DNA from 3 places in the Chryseobacterium sp. UF-290 genome. Region 2 is predicted to be linked to each of the others. Evidence: riboswitches for the same ligand, from Rfam matches in the RefSeq annotation. Region 2 holds a riboswitch; each other region holds the start of a gene.

Region 1 (3,283 bases), on a different contig from region 2:
TTATACACCTTTCGGAAATACGCTGACGCTGAAGCTGGCAGAAGCTTCTGTAGAAGGCGAAAAACTGGGTGGAGATAATATCACGGACTTCTTAGCAATTAATTTAGCTTCTACTGATTATGCCGGACATAAATTCGGGCCTAATTCTATTGAGGTAGAAGATGTTTACATCAGACTAGACCAGGATCTGGCAGAGTTCTTCAAATATCTGGATTCAAAGGTAGGAAAGGGAGAGTATACTGTTTTCCTTTCTGCTGACCATGGTGGAGCACATTCTGTTGGATTCCTTAAAGAGCATAAAATCCCGACAGGCATCTTTGGAGAGGGGGCAGAAAAGAATCTTAACCAAAAGCTGAAAGATAAATTCGGGGCAGATAAACTGATCAATGCTATTGATAATTATCAGATTTATTTTGACAGAAAAGTATTGACAGACAGTAAGCTGGAATTAGATGATGTAAGAAATTTTCTTGTGAAAGAACTGGAAAAAGATCCTACTGTTCTATATGCCGTTTCTGTGGATAAGGTTCAGGAATCAAACATTCCGGAACCGATCAGGCAAAGGATCATCAACGGGATCAACAGACAGAGAAGCGGTGATATCCAGCTGATCTCCCATGATTCTATGCTTCCTCCGTATTCAAAAAAAGGAACTACGCACAATGTATGGAATTCTTACGATTCACACATTCCTTTGATCTTTATGGGCTGGGGAGTGAAGCAGGGAGAAAGCAATAAGGCTTACCATATGACTGATATTGCTCCTACAGTGTCTTCATTATTAAAGATCCAGTTCCCAAGCGGAAATGTAGGAAATCCGATCACTGAAGTTATCGGAAAATAATTTAACAAGATCTGTTATCTATAACTAAAGCTGCTTTCAATAAAGAAAGCAGCTTTTTTAATTTTAGGACCTGTGTAAATTTTAATAAAAAGTTCTTTTGTTATTCTGAATGGAGCTAAGTGGAATGAAGATTCTTTTTTGAAAATAGGTTGTTTGAAATTTTCCGACTTCACTTCGTTTCGCTCAAAATGAGAACCTGTACAATTGAAATTAAAAATTGAAACGGGCTCTTAAATTATTCAAATTAAACAGTGTGTGCTTGATCGGTCATTCACTTTTTGCCCAATACATATAAAAAACTATCTTTGCAAAAATTTTGGTTTCCAATATATTGGAATGAAAAGGGAATCGGGTGAAACTCCCGGACTGTCCCCGCAACTGTAGATCGCAACAAAAGTTTCTGTAAGCAGCCACTGTATAAAAACGGGAAGGTGCAGAAAGCGAAAGTCAGGAGACCTGCCGGAATTATAATCAAAAAAATATATTGCTTTCGGAGGAAAAGTAAAATAATATGGATATAAAAAGATCTTTAGTACTGTTTTTTTCGTCTTATAGCTGTTTTCTTTTTGCTCAGGAGAAAGCCGTTGATACTATTTATATCTTTGACAACCAGATGAACCGGGTGAAGCTCTTTCATCCCGTGAAAATCATCTCAACAGAGGACGTTGAGAAAAATTCAGGTAATTTGTCCGAACTTCTCAGATTCCAATCTCAGATTTATATTAAAGAAAATGGAAGAGGGGCTGTTTCCTCTCCTTCTTTCAGAGGGACCACAGCTCAGCAAACAGCTTTTGTGTGGAATGGAATAAACATCAATTCCAGTTTTTTAGGCCAGGGAGATGTTAACAATATTGCTGTGTTTGGCTATGATCAGATCGGAATAAAAGCAGGTGGAGGAAGTGTGATCTATGGTAGTGGTGCTGTTGGAGGAAGTATTCATTTGAATAATACCCTTGATTTTAACAAAGGTTTTCATGGGGCTTTGTTTTCGGAAGCAGCTTCCTTTGATACATATAATAATTTTGTCAGAGGGTCTTATAGTGATGATAAGCTTAGCTTTAAGGTTTCGGGAAGCCATTCAATAAGTAAAAACGATTATAAGGTTGAAGAGGATAATAGGAAGGTCTATACCAATGATAATGGCCAATATTATAATACTAATATCAATATATCCACTGCTTATAAAGTTGCCCCGCATCATCAGGTTTCCTGGATATCAGAGCTTTTTAATGGAAAACAGCATTATCCTGTTCATTTTGGAGATTTGGAGAATAAAACAAAATATGAAACCCAGAATATCCGAAGTCTGCTTTCCTGGGATTGGAATAATGCACGATTCAGTAATTCATTCAAAGCTGCTTATACGGAAGAGAACTTTCAATATTTTGGCGATATTAATGGTCCTGAGACTAGCGGAGGGGCAGGAAAGAATTATATTCTGAAAAATGATTTCAATTATTTTCTGAGTTCAAAATGGAATATCAATGTTATCGGTGAATTTCAGGTTAATAAAGGAAATGGAGAAGGTAGTTCGGGAATTGGAAACATTAGTAGAAAAGCAGGATCTATTGCCGGGTTGCTTCGTTATTTTCCAACAAAAGATTTGCGTTTTGAAGCTGGAATCAAGAAAGATTTTGTAGAAGATATCAGCTCTCCTGTTTTATTTTCTTTTTCAGGAAAATGGAGCACTGCAACATGTTATGATCTGGAATTAAATGTTTCAAGAAATTTCAGAGCACCTTCATTTAATGACTTATATTGGGCCCAGGGAGGCAATAAGAATTTAAAACCGGAAACCTCTTATCAATTTGAGCTGAGAAACCTTTTAAAAATGGGAGTTTTCAAACTTTCTGTTACTCCTTATTACATGAATATTCGGGATATGATCCGATGGCTCCCAACGTCTGCCGGATATTATGGAGCTTCGAACACCAATAAAGTAGAGGCCTATGGATTAGAGTCCCAGCTGGAATTTGAAAAAAAAGCTGGAAAGCATATTCTTAAATCTAATCTGGGATATTCCTATACAAAATCAACAGATCTTGATATTCAAAAGCAGCTGATGTATGTCCCTCGTCATAAATTTACCGGAAATATAGATTATGAGTATGATTTTGTGAAAGTATATGTGCAGGGAATGTTTAATGGATTAACATATACAGATTCTAATGAAACTCAAGAATATGCCTTAAATTCATATTTTGTGATGAATGCCGGAATCGCTGTAACATTTTTTAAAAATTATACAATGGGCTTTAAAGTAAATAATATTTTGAATGAAACTTATTATACCATGCTTTCCTATCCATTACCTAAACGAAATTATAGTCTTAACTTAAATATCAATTTTTAAAATAAATTAATTACATATGAATATTAGAAAAATTTTACCTCTTGTGTTTGCTTCCATGTTACTTTTCAATGTTTCATGTAGCAGTG
Region 2 (3,283 bases):
TTCAGGAATACAGGAATGTATTATAATACCGGATTTAAAGATGCGGGAAGGTATCGTGTTACCCTTACTCAGGCTGATTGGATGAAATTCAGGGTTCCAAGTTTAAGAAACATTGAATATACGGCTCCCTATATGCATGACGGAAGATTTTACACCCTGGAGGCCGTGCTAAATTTCTATTCTGATCATGTGGAAGATAATCCCAATCTGGACCCACAGCTCAAACAGAATGGTCATACGGGAATTGCAATGAGTGATCAGGAAAAGCAGCTTATTATCGCTTTCCTGAAAACATTGTCCGATAAGAATTTTATATCCAATCCAAAATTTGCAGAATAATTTAAGAAAACATGAAGAAGATCATATTGATAATAGGTCTGGCTGTATTTAATATGAACCAGGCAAAGACGGTCAGAGACAGTGCTTATATTGTTCCGGAAAGCTTCAGCCGGATCAGTTTTTATGAAGATTGTGATGCATGTGGCTGTGCGGCAGGAAACGGTTCATCCGGTTTTGAATCTTTATTGAATCCACAGTTTATCGGGATCAAATACTTTGCCCAGCATTATAAGGCAAAAGAAAACTTATTTGTAAAAGACCTGACTCAGGATCAGTATTTCAATACATTACAGCTTTGGGGTAAGATTCCGGTGACGGAAAAATTGAGTGTTTATGCAAGTCTGCCATTCCATTTTCATGAAAAAAAAACAATGCAGGGGGATATCAGGATCAATGGGATTGGTGATCTGAACCTGATGGGAATTTACCGGTTAATAGGTTCTAAAGATAATTTTCATCAGCTGAGTGGAGGGCTGGGAGTGAAAGTTCCTCTCGGTAAGTTCGATGAAAAAGGAATATCAGGAGTCAATCCCAGCTTTCAGCTGGGAACCGGAAGCTGGGATTATCAGGCTGCTCTGAACTATAAATTTCAAAAAAACAAGATTGCGGTATTGATCAATACGGATTACACCATCAAGACAGAAAACAAAAAGCATTACCGCTTCGGAAATCAGTGGAATTATGCAGCCACAGGTTTTTATCAGATTACAGGAAATGAAAAGACTGTATTTTCTGTTAAGACCGGGCTTCAGGGAGAAGTCTACGCTCAAAATAAACAGTTTGGTGAAGGGCTGCCTAATACTTCCGGAAGCGCATTGTATGGAAAGCTGGGATTTGAAGCTTCCTATAAAAGGTTCAGCCTGGGAAGCGAAGTCATGCTTCCGGTGTATACCCATCTGGCGGGAGGAGATATCGAGGCGAAATCAAGGTTCAGTATTTTCCTGAATATCGGGATATAGCTGAGAATGTAAACAATTGTTCCTGCTACGGATGTACGAATAAAAGGATTTGTGCATTCGTGGCAGTTTTTATTTCTTTTGGTATATTTATAATATTGTGAATCATTTCGTTGTTGACGAATATATATTAATAATTGTCTATATTTGCCGAAATTTGGTGAGCCGTAAAAAGCTCTTAAAAGGGAATCCGGTGGAAATCCGGAACAGACCCGCTGCTGTAAGCTCCGCACCAGAGTTTTTGAAGAATATATCCACTGTTTTTTTAATGGGAAGGATTTCAAAAATGGAGTAAGTCAGAAGACCTGCCAGAAAATTAAACGTTTGACGCTTTCGTGGAATAAAGCTTAGGACAACAATGATTCTGTGCAGTGATCACTGTACTTTGTCGTTGCTTTCTTATATCCATTGGCGTCATCATTATCCATGAATGAGCTAATGGTGGCAAAACTGATTATATCTCAATTTCATAAAATTGTTTTCACCGCTTTGGTGTTAACATCTCAATTCTTGTTTTCCCAAACAAAGAAAAAGGACAGTCTCAAAGAAGAAGCGATCAAAGCTGTCGAAATCTATAAAAAGAATTTTAAGGAAATCCTTCCGGCACAGACATTACAGGGTGAGGAGCTTGAAAGGCTGAACAGCCAGTCGGTAGCTGATGCCTTGCGGTATTTTTCCGGGATACAGATCAAGGATTATGGAGGTATGGGCGGCCTGAAAACGGTGAATATCCGGAGTATGGGAAGCCAGCATGTAGGCGTTTTCTATGATGGTATCCAGCTGGGAAATGTGCAGAACGGTATTGTAGATCTTGGAAAATTTTCATTGGATGATATAGAATCGGTTTCTTTGTATAATGGTCAGAAAAGTGAGATTTTCCAGCCGGCAAAAGACTTCGGATCTTCAGGGTCAGTTTATCTTCAGCCTAAAACACCTGTTTTTAAGGGAGATCAAAAAACGAACTTGACGCTTAAGCTCAAATTAGGCTCCATCAGTTTATTTAATCCTTCGTTCCGTCTGGAACAAAAGCTTTCAGACAGGGTTTCTGCAAGTTTCAGTTCGGAGTTTTTACAGAGCGACGGACTATATAAGTATAAATATGAGAAGAAAAATTCTGACGGATCTATTGCCAATGATACCATTGCGAGAAGATACGATTCTTATATCAGAGCCAAACGTTTTGAAACCAGTTTTCACGGGACCATTGATGAAGGAAGCTGGAATGTGAGGGGGTATGGTTATATTTCAGATCGTGGGATTCCTACCGCCATTGTCAATAATGATTTTGGACCTAAAGGGCAGCAGATGCTGGATGAAAATTATTTTGTTCAGGCCGGTTTCAGGAAAAAACTGTTTCCAAAATTTGAAACCCAGGTTAAAGCCAAATTCGCATATGATTATACAAGATTCCTGGACACAGTTAATGTCGCGACAACAGCTCTTCCCATAGATAATGCTTATGTACAGAGAGAGCTGTATTTTTCCACATCAAATATTTATTCCATTAATAAAGACTGGGATGTAAGTGCCAGCTTTGATTTTCAGTATAATAATCTGGATGCCAGCCTTAGGGATTTTTCATATCCTACCCGCTATACTTCATTGCTTGCCTTTGCTACAACCTATCAGTGGAAAGGATTTAAGTTTTTGGGAAGCGTTCTCGGAACCTTTGTCCACGAAAATGTAAAAATGAATGCCAAGTCTCCTGATAAAACTGAATGGACACCTTCTGTATTTTTGAGCTATCAGCCTTTTGATGCAAAAGATTTTACGGTACGGGCTTTTTATAAAAGAGTTTTCAGAATGCCGACTTTCAATGATCTGTATTACACTATGATCGGAAACACAATGCTGAAACCTGAATATACGAATCAATATGATGCCGGCTTCACTTACCAGAAATTGTATGATCATAAAGTTTTTAAAGGGATTTATGTGAAAGTGGACGGATATTATAATGAAGTCGAAGATAAGATTGTCGCTGTTCC
Region 3 (3,283 bases), on a different contig from region 2:
CATTCCGTTAACGCAGGAAGAGAGTCCCATCGTTATTGATGATTTCAATTTTGACGGTAGCGAGGATATAGCGGTAAGAAATGGTAATATGGGGAATTACAGCGGAGCTTCTTATGATGTATATGTATTCAACACTACCAAAATGGGATTTGTAAAAAGTGCAGAGCTGACAGATCTGGCCTCCAGTCACCTGGATATCTTTGAGGTAGACGCCCAGCGTAAACGTCTGATCACTTATGGAAGATCCGGTTGCTGTAAGCTTTTCACTATGGAATATGCTGTGATCCCTAATAAAGGGCTGGACAAAGTATTTGAAAAGGAAAAAGATACAACCGGCGAAAGCGTGGTAAAAGAGATCACAAAGGAAAAAGTAAATAATAAATGGATTACCAGAACCAGGGTGTATCCTGTAGAACAAAATAATAAAGAAAAAGAAAAGTAAGATGAAGATACAGAAAGAGATCGATTTTATTCTTGCGGTAGATGCGCTGAAGAATGTACAGAGAAGAAATTATAATGCAGATGATTCCAGAAGAGAGAATACAGCGGAACATTCCTGGCAGATCATTATTTTGGCACAGATCCTTTATCCTTATGCCAAAAACCGTGCGGATATCGACCTGTTGAGAGTGATAAGAATGCTCTCCATTCATGACCTGGTAGAAATTGAAGCAGGAGATACGTTCCTTTTTGATGAGGAAGCAATGGTAGGAAAGTTTGAAAGAGAAAAAGCTTCTGCCCAAAAGATCTTCGGAATCCTGGATGAACCTTTACGTACGGAATTCTTTAACCTGTGGCTTGAGTTTGAGGAAGAAAAAACACCGGATGCCATTTTTGCGTGTTCAATCGACAGAATTATGCCGTTTATCCTGAACTCCCATACTTCAGGAAAAAGCTGGACGGAGGCCGGCGTTACAGAAAGACAGATCAGAAATATGCTTGAAAATGCGATCACCAGAGCATCAGATGAAATGGGGGAAGCCTTTGAGCTGCTTCTGAACAGAAGCCTGGAAACTGAAAAAGTTTTAAAATAGATGCTTTAAGCAAGTAATGATAATAAGCTTCGGGCGGCCAAAGGCCGCCCGAAGCTTATTATCATAGTATCTGAATTGGTTTTTTGAATTCATCAATGGCTACAAAAGTGAAATCACCTACAATAGCTTTTTCCCTTTCGTAGGAATACATCTGTTCCGTATAGATCTCAACATTTACCTTCATACTGGTTTTTCCGACATGTGAAACTTTTCCGATCAGCTCAACGATGGTTCCGGCAGGAATAGGCTTTTTAAAATCAATTTTATCACTGCTTACCGTTACTACTCTTTTTCTTGCAAAACGGGTTGCCGTGATGAAAGCCACTTCATCCATCAGCTGCATGGCTGTACCTCCGAAAAGAGTATCATAATGATTGGTCGTGTTAGGGAAAACCGCTTTAAAGATTCTGGTTTCGGATGCTTCAATTCTTTCTTCTGTAGTCATATTTCATTATTAATTAAAGCGAAATGAAATCGTATCAAAACAACAGAATAATGACAGGAACTTTGAAAATCCCTGAAACAATCCATCAGATCAATAAAACTTCAGCTCGCGAAAGTTTCTTGTTTAAGAAAAAGGCAGGTCTCCTGACTTGTAACATCTTTTATCTCCTTCCCGTGCCCCGCACAGTGGATCTTTTGATAAAGACTTCAGTTACTTACAGTTGCGCGACAGTCCGTGATTTTCACACGGTTCCCTTTTAATCTGCGGTTATGCGGAACCAGTTTCTGTGATGAATAAGCGTTAAAACTTTTCGGTGTAAAAATAATGAATTTATTCCGGATTGTGATAAATAATCTGGCTGATCACTCTTCCTTTCTTGATGGTCCAAAGCGTCGTATACCTGTTCTCTCCTGAACCGTTGATCATGTAAAGGAAGATATTGTCATTATCCAGAGAAGTGACTCCCACATTTTCAAAATCCATGGTTGGCTGGAACATATTTTTGATGGCTTCCCTTACAAAAACAGAACCTCTTCCGGGCTGTTGGACTCTGATCGACTTGATCTCTGTCATACCTTCAGGAAGATCATTCCCGATCCCCCATGGCTTTACCTTATCAATGGTAAGAAGCTTTCCTTCCTCGTCTTTTTCTTTCTTACGGTATCCGGCATTAGATGGGTAGATATCGATAACGACCTTGCTTCTCTGGGCAGTAGGAACTTTCGGATCGGAATTGTCTGTGAAAATAAGCGATCTTCCGTTCTTAGACTTGGAAGGCGTATAAGCCGGAAGCTGGTCTATGAAAGCGATCCGTTCTTTATTGACCATTCCTTCTTTATCAAGAGTTTCATAACGTACGAAGGGCTTATCTTCATCCTGCTTTTCCGGATATTTGATCCAGATCCATTCCGTTTCTCCCGGAGCAGGCTTTACATAAACAAATACATCGCCTTTACGCATACGGATCTTATCTACGATTTTTCTGTAGTTGTCTTTATGTACCCGTACATTGGCATATCCCTCCTCGGCTTTTACAACACCAAAAGGAACTTTATTCTGCCCTTTAACGAAGGCTAAAGAAAAAATACTGAAAGCCGATAGATAAAATGCTCTGTTTATGAAAGTCATCTTGAAAAAAATTTTAATCCTCAAATATATAAATTAAATGCTTTTCGGAAGATAATTATGCTGTTGGAGTTCCTTTAAATCTTGTATTTGTTTCAGATGGCCTTCAGAAAGAAGGTATATGCGGTCTGAAATATCCAGAACATCCTGATAATTGTGGTCGGAAATAATAATGCCTTTGTTCTTGGATTGTTGAAGGATAATCCTTTTCAGGGTTTCAGAAACTTTAGGGGAGAGGCTGTGAAAAGGCTCATCCAGTAAGACAAAATCCGTATCAGCATGAAGAATGAGCAGGGCCTCAATAATTCTCTGTTCACCTTTGGAAAGATTTTTAGGTTTCTCGTGAAGAAAAGGGCGTATGGGATCAGAAGCAAACAGCAGATCAGTATTAACCTTATTACAGAAAAGAGGAATTAAGCTTTTAACCGTGTTGTATTTAGGTAAGAAAAGATCCTGTGGCAGATATGCGATCCTGTGTTTTCTGTCTGAAACATTTTTTAAAACTTTGTCATTATACCTTATAAACTGGGTTTCACTGCCGATGATTCCAAAAATAATTTTTAATAAGGTTGATTTTCCGGTTCCGTTTCGGCCCAGCAGACCTGTGATGTGCCCGGTTTCACACCCTATGTAAATATCCTGCAGGATTTTTTTTCCGTTAAAAGACTTGGTCACACTG

The links. Region 2 has a riboswitch for cobalamin ahead of AC4IF5_RS06415 (TonB-dependent receptor plug domain-containing protein). Riboswitches for the same ligand answer to the same signal wherever they lie in the genome.
Region 1: it holds a riboswitch for cobalamin, as region 2 does, so the genes downstream of both, AC4IF5_RS12940 (TonB-dependent receptor plug domain-containing protein) here and AC4IF5_RS06415 (TonB-dependent receptor plug domain-containing protein) in region 2, are expected to answer to the same signal.
Region 3: it holds a riboswitch for cobalamin, as region 2 does, so the genes downstream of both, AC4IF5_RS17335 (acyl-CoA thioesterase) here and AC4IF5_RS06415 (TonB-dependent receptor plug domain-containing protein) in region 2, are expected to answer to the same signal.

The regions. Positions count from the first base shown of each region.
Region 1 covers NZ_JBSICB010000010.1:32,553-35,835, forward strand. The annotation lists gene pafA (alkaline phosphatase PafA) at 1-844, shown strand, start outside; cobalamin riboswitch at 1,145-1,322, shown strand; gene AC4IF5_RS12940 (TonB-dependent receptor plug domain-containing protein) at 1,356-3,197, shown strand; gene AC4IF5_RS12945 (DUF5074 domain-containing protein) at 3,214-3,283, shown strand, end outside.
Region 2 covers NZ_JBSICB010000004.1:205,147-208,429, forward strand. The annotation lists gene AC4IF5_RS06405 (cytochrome-c peroxidase) at 1-339, shown strand, start outside; gene AC4IF5_RS06410 (transporter) at 351-1,298, shown strand; cobalamin riboswitch at 1,437-1,622, shown strand; gene AC4IF5_RS06415 (TonB-dependent receptor plug domain-containing protein) at 1,806-3,283, shown strand, end outside.
Region 3 covers NZ_JBSICB010000018.1:6,091-9,373, forward strand. The annotation lists gene AC4IF5_RS17325 (XAC2610-related protein) at 1-442, shown strand, start outside; gene AC4IF5_RS17330 (HD domain-containing protein) at 444-1,034, shown strand; gene AC4IF5_RS17335 (acyl-CoA thioesterase) at 1,096-1,479, opposite strand; cobalamin riboswitch at 1,596-1,776, opposite strand; gene AC4IF5_RS17340 (hypothetical protein) at 1,810-2,607, opposite strand; gene AC4IF5_RS17345 (ATP-binding cassette domain-containing protein) at 2,641-3,283, opposite strand, start outside.